2 regions of the Paenibacillus sp. FSL R5-0912 genome follow, and region 2 is predicted to be linked to the other one. Evidence: riboswitches for the same ligand, from Rfam matches in the RefSeq annotation. Region 2 holds a riboswitch; the other holds the start of a gene.
What was found. Region 2 has a riboswitch for cobalamin ahead of R50912_RS33070 (S-layer homology domain-containing protein). Riboswitches for the same ligand answer to the same signal wherever they lie in the genome.

Region 1 (3,246 bases), 530 kb from region 2:
CATACCGATGAACCCAAGGGACAGGCTACCGTGCTTCAGCAGTTCACCTACGCTGTCTTCCGGTGCAAGCTGTTCGCCGCCTTCCCAGACGCCTTCACGCATCATGAAATCGGAGGCTTTGGCTTTCTGGGAAGCCTGAATGCGGAACCGGTGCAGCAGGCCATCCAGCGCAACGTCCATATAATGATTAAGATCTTCGAAGAAGCCTTCCTCGTCAGCGGCAAGGCGACGGCCGGTTACTGTGCCGTAGGCTAGTCCCAAACGTACGAGGTTAAGCGTGTTGAATGAAAGATTGCCCTTGCCGGAGCAGTGGTTGCGTCCGAAGCGGTCACCCAGAACACGTGTCCGGCAGCCCATGGTGGCAAATTCAGTATCCGGATTGGCTGGATCGTAGTACTGCATATTCAGCGGAGCATCCAGATTGGCGAAGTTCGGATACAGTCGGCGTGCAGAGCACTCTGCTGCTTTCACGAACAGCTCATAGTTAGGATCACCAGGCTGCTGGTTGACACCCTGTTTGCATTTGAAGATCTGAATCGGGAACACCGGTGTTTCTCCGCTGCCAAGCCCGTTCATTGTAGCAGTTAACAGGGAGCTGATCACCAGCTGGCCTTCCGGAGAGGTGCAGGTTCCGTAGTTGATGCTGGTAAAAGGAATCTGGCCGCCGGAGCGGCTGGACATGGTATTCAGGTTATGTACCATACTCTCCGCGGCTTGAAGCGTTTCAATTTCTGTCTCTTTCAGGGCGAAACGGAAGGCACGCGGATACTTCTCTTCCAGATCGCTGCGGGTCATAGTAACCTCGCCGAGCGCTTCTCCGGCGGTACCTTCCTCGAAATATTCCATTCCTTTGCGGAACAGCTTGGCGAAGGATTTAGTGACATAAGGCGCGAGATCGTAATCCAGCTTGTTGGCGGATACGCCGCCGTACTGGGCATTTTGCTGGGACTGGAAAATAATCGCCACCAGCGACATAGCCGTCATAATCGAATTCGGAGGGCGGACGCTTCCGTTGCCGGTATTGAAGCCTTCGCGGAGCAGACGTTCAAACGGGATGAAGATGCAGTTGGTTGTTCCGATGGCATATTGATCCAGGTCGTGTACATATACAACATTATCTTCAATAGCCTGCACGAGCTGTGGCGGCATCGTGAAATTGCGTGCGTACCACTTGGAATATTCACTACCGAATTTGCTCATCTTGCCGGAGAAGCTCTCCCCGTTCAAGTTGGCATTCTCGCGCAGCAGATCCAAATCCCGGCTGTCGATAATATCCCGTCCCAAATGAATAACTTCTTCCAAAAGAACCTCCTGTACAGCTTGTCCTTCGTTATATCGTTTCTCCAGCAGCGTCATTGTATAGCTCTCTCCTCTCGGTATCATAAGCGTGAAGCATGTGCTCCAAGACATCAGTAAAAAGACATCTCCAGCCGGGAAGGCGGGAAATGCCCGAATGCGTAATGCAAATATCCGGAAGCGGAAATTTGCCGGTGGTCTTTGTGAAATATACGTAAAGGGGTATAGGGCTTGTTGTCTATGCTTATGTATAACCCGTTCTTGTACATTCCGCAGAAGCCGATACCTGAGAACGATACTCTATCGTCCTCAGGTATCGGCAGCCTCTGGCCCGATTAACGGAAAGGCTAACTCTGCTCGTGCAGGCCGCATGCGGGCACCTCGCCTGTTCCTCGCAGGAGTCTGAATGGTGCCACAGAAACAGGCAGGTCTCCTGGCTTCCGGTATGCCCTCCGGCGCCTTCCCGAGGGGCCTCGCAGCCCCTTAGTGGCTTGTTGCCGGTGGATGCTGCTCCAGCGGCATCTGGCGGCTGGAACATCCGGTTACAGTGGCGGGACCGCAGCGGTTTTGCACCGCGTTTCCCTATTAAGTCTCCTCTCGATTGAGAGAGTGAAACACCTGTTTCTACTATATTTTGTTGTTGTTTAATAAACGTAACTCAATATATTGTGTTTGTAAATGTTTTTTTACAATCCCGCGCGGGGAGCGGGTTCCGCAGGTTTACTCACAGATGATCCACAGTTAGTCCACAGGTAATCCACAACTTTCCTGTGGATATGGCCTTAAATGAGTCATAAATTGTCCCAAAAGATGCCACAAAGACTCCATAAATAGAGTGCGTCTAATCCTGGTAATTTTACGGGGGAGATAGTAATAGAGAGGGGGGTCTGTGGTTATTTGTGGGAGGGGCGCTGAAGGGTTACAATTAAGGAGTAAGGAAAGAGGAGACTCATCAAACTTGCAGGAGGGATTTCATAATGGCGATTGGTGAAGTGACCGTTATTCCGATTGGCACTGGCAGTACCAGTCTCAGCAGCTATGTGGCCGATATGCAGCGTGTGCTGCAGACCGTGGAGGGGATTACCTATGAGCTTACTTCGATGGGGACTATTATTGAAGGACCGGTTGCACGGATTCTGTCTGCAGTAGAAGCGCTGCATGAGTCGCCTTTTACTTCAGGAGCACAGAGAGTATCTACCTCGCTTAAAATTGATGACCGTCGTGACAAGTCTTCTACGAGCCGCAGCAAGCTGGAATCCGTGGAACGTAAGCTGCAAGGAGAGTAAGGAGTACCTGTAGTTGTAATCAGATTCAACCTATAAGGAGCGGATCTTTCATGGCAAAGGCCTCACAGCAAATCGGAATTCAAATGTACACACTGCGTGACCAGACAGAGCGCGATTTCCTGGGTACACTGGGCAAAGTGGCGGAGATGGGATACCAGGCGGTAGAATTCGCCGGTTATTTCGGCGTGTCTGCAGGAGAACTGCGCCGTACATTGGACCGGTTGGGTCTTGCTGCGCCTTCGGCGCATGTGGGCCTGGATTTCAGCAGTCTGGATAACATGGAACGGGCGTTAGCCAAAGAAATTGAATATGCGAAGGAACTTGGACTACAATATATGATCACCCCTTCGGCACCGCTTCCGCAGAACCCCTCGATGGAAGATGTGACGGCGGTGATTCCCTTCTTGGAGAAGGCCTCCGCGATGGTCCGTGCAGCAGGCCTGCAGTACGGGTATCACAACCATGATTATGAATTTGCGGAGGTAGACGGCAAAGCAGTCATCGATATATGGCTGGGGCAGATTCCTGCTGAGCATATGTTTGCCGAGTTTGATCTGGGGTGGGTATACAGGGGCGGGGCCCGGCCGATTGACTATGTCTCGCGTTATGCCGGGCGTGTTCCGCTGGTCCACATTAAGGATTTCGGGGCAAATAATGAAGAGAC
Region 2 (3,246 bases):
CATTACAGCCATATCCTGGCGGGTAACGGGGCCGTCCGGTTTGAAGGCTGTGCCTGTTACTCCGCTGACCATTCCCAGTTCCTTCGCTTTGTTCACTGCTCCATAATACCACGCATCCGCCTTAACATCACTGAAACTCTGGGTTGACGATGCCGCAGACGGCTCATTTCCAGTCAATCTCAGCAGCAGTGCCGCAAATTCAGCGCGGGTAATATTCTGCTTCGGTGCGAACACGAGGCTGCTCTCACTGACGCCGTCCATCAGCTTGCGGTCATAGGCCGTATACACGGACTCCAGCGCCCAAGGCGAGATTGACTTCACATCGGTAAAAGCAACACGGTTAGCCGCAGCAGAAGCCACGGTCAGCGGCTGCGAATAGCGGACTACCGCAGGTGTGCTGTCCTTGAGATATCCGGTAACGGTAATTGTATATTTATTCGCTGGCAGGCCGCCGGCAACAACAGCTGAACCCGCAGCATCCGTAACAGCAGTTTTACCGCCGATAGATACCTGAACCCCTGCGGCTGCTGAGGATACCGGGTCGGAAGTGAAGGTCGCTTCATTCCATACCCACTGCTTTTGAGTTACTTTTACAGTAATATCTTGTCCAGGCTGCGGCTGTGCAGGGGAGACCGTCACGGACGCTACCACCTGTGTATTATCCCCGCCATAATAGACAAGCACGCGGTCATTCTCCGCAAGAAGGAAATCACCCATGCCTACACTTGGATAAATCCATGCTCCACCACGCGCTACAACATACATCCATCCGTCATAGCCGCCAAAAGCACCTGCAGTCACGCCGCCAATTCCCGTCACATAATTACCCGCTTCATTGACCAGGGCCACCTTCTTCGCCGCCGCTGCCTTCTCCAGGGCTTGAAGTACATTTCCAGCATATACAGTGCCTTCTGCCAGGGTTCCATTAGGGCCCTCAATGGCAACAGACACACTAACCTGAGGACTTTTCACAGATGAATTGCTAAGATCATAGAGCTTGCTGCCTGTGCTGAAAAGCTTGTAAGCTACCAATGCTTCCAGCGCCTGCTCTGTCGAGAGCTGATTGTAGCTTCCGCCCGCTGTATGAGCGAACCCGCCGCCTGCTGCACTGAAGCTAAGGAGCTTACTGACAAGGTTCACATTGTTTGCGGTATACTCCGCTCCTGCCGGGTCAATCCCAAAGGAAGACAGGCCAATAATGGCTTGAGCGACACTCTCGCTGCTGTCACCATAGCCGCCGTTCTTGTCCTGTGCAGTCGCCAGCCAGGCTGCCGCCCGCTGACCCGCGGTATTGGCTGCCGGATCATCCTTATGTCCTGCCAGCACCGTAAGCACCATCGCTGTCATGTCCGGATCACTAGCCCCCGTAGTCAGGGTGAAGCCTCCGTCAGTATTCTGTTTGGACAGGATCTCAGCCAGCAGTTTCGCCGGCGTCCATTTGGCATTGTCAGGCATAGTATAAGTTCCGGAATCAAGCGCCAGCAGTACGTAGGCTGCGTTGTTCAGCGTCTGGCCGGTAATTTTATCGTTATTGTAGAGCTTCTCAATCAGGTTGTAGCCTGCGACATCCGCCGGATTCCCGCCAAGCGCTCTAACCGCAAGCGTAATCCGCGCATAGTCCGTAGCTCTGGCGTAAACACCCTTGGCTGCGGCTACTTTACTCTCAAGCGCCTTTAAATAACTATCCGGAACCTTGTAGCCCGCCTGCGCAAGGCCGATGGCCTGCCAGTCGGACCGGACTTCGGCCTTCAGCACAAACTCCGAAGTGGCATAGACTGCCTCAGCTACATTAACTGCTGTGCCTGCCGGTTGAGCTGAGGCTGTATTCGCGGCATTCAAGCTTAACTGGGCTGATGCGGTATCACTCTGGGCAAAAGCCTGTCCTGCCGGAGCCACGGATGCCCCCAGAACCGCGAACATCATGACAACGATCAGACCCAGCCGGATAAACTTAGATGATAGATTGTTCTTCATTGCTTGACCTCTTTCTGTGAATAGAATGGTATAGATGAATCCTGCGTCCTCCGCTGATGCGGGTGCAACATAAAGACCGCCCTGTACAGGGCGGCCGGGGAAGGATACAATACATGCGGCTGAAATGAGGATTCCCTACACACAGCCCCTGCTTATATTTGCACCTGTTCCGCATTCTTACCCCCGAAGAATAGAAACAACAACGAAAAAGGCAGGTCTCCTGGCTTACGCATCATTGCTTCCCCCGCCTTCCCATCCGATCATCAGACAGTGGCTTCTCAGGAGTCGCTCCGCATTTACAGTGGCGGGACCGCACCGGACTTACACCGGCCTTCCCTTTTAAGCAGATTACTCTCGTAGAACCAGCATGGCTATCTGTTGCATGACAGCGCCTGTTTCTACGGAAATCCGCACCTTTTTCCAAAGCTTATTAAATTTTAATATTCTCAAACAATCATATCTACTATTCCCCTGTATGTCTATAGACAAGCTGCTTCAATTATAGGCAGACCCTGCCCCTTCCGCACAAAAAAGCCTGAACAACACTTGCCGCATTCTCCCGGCATATCGTGCTGTTCAGGACTTAAATAGTGATTCTTCCGCTTCCGGCAAGAGCCAGAAGCTTGTTGATTGTATTATGTACAACAGAATGGGAATAAAAGACGGCGATAAGGCATTCTGCTGTATTTCATACAATTGATTGTGGAATATACCCCTGATAGGCTCAGAAATCCGAAATCTAATGCATCAAATACAATAGAACGCATAATAGGGCTGATTATTCCGGATTTGAGTGTATAAAATACAATGACCCCTCTGCCAACTTTGGCGGCAGCACCGTTGATGAAATGCCGGACTTCTCTTACATCCGGTTTGGCCAATTCAGGCTCTCACTCAATCATTCCGCATCCGTGTCCGGGCTGGCGGAAGGAGTGGGGTCGGTGCCGGGTGTAGTCTCCGGAGTAGTGCTCGGGGTACTTCCCGGAATGCTCCCCGGACTAGCCTGTGCCTGTAGCTTCAGCGTATAGATTCCGGCGGTGATCATATCATCCGCGGCCAGCTTCGCGCCAGGCTCCAGCTCCACCGTCACTTCATATACGCGCGCAGGGATTCCTGCGCCCGATGCACCCGCTGCCGGGGAGGCCTCGGCTTCATCAGAGCCGCCGCTATTCCCAGCGGCTGCATCTCCTCCGCCGTCAGTCCCTACGGCTCCCTCATCAGAGCCGCCATCATTTCCGGCGCCCGCTCCACCAGAGCCGCCGCTATTCCCAG

Region 1: linked by a shared signal. The riboswitch ahead of R50912_RS02405 (anaerobic ribonucleoside triphosphate reductase) and the one ahead of R50912_RS33070 (S-layer homology domain-containing protein) in region 2 are both predicted to bind cobalamin.

The regions. Positions count from the first base shown of each region.
Region 1 covers NZ_CP009282.1:554,946-558,191, forward strand. The annotation lists gene R50912_RS02405 (anaerobic ribonucleoside triphosphate reductase) at 1-1,356, opposite strand, end outside; cobalamin riboswitch at 1,703-1,933, opposite strand; gene R50912_RS02410 (MTH1187 family thiamine-binding protein) at 2,274-2,582, shown strand; gene R50912_RS02415 (sugar phosphate isomerase/epimerase family protein) at 2,633-3,246, shown strand, end outside.
Region 2 covers NZ_CP009282.1:1,084,395-1,087,640, reverse strand. The annotation lists gene R50912_RS33070 (S-layer homology domain-containing protein) at 1-1,974, opposite strand, end outside; cobalamin riboswitch at 2,168-2,356, opposite strand; gene R50912_RS04660 (GAP1-N2 domain-containing protein) at 2,873-3,246, opposite strand, start outside.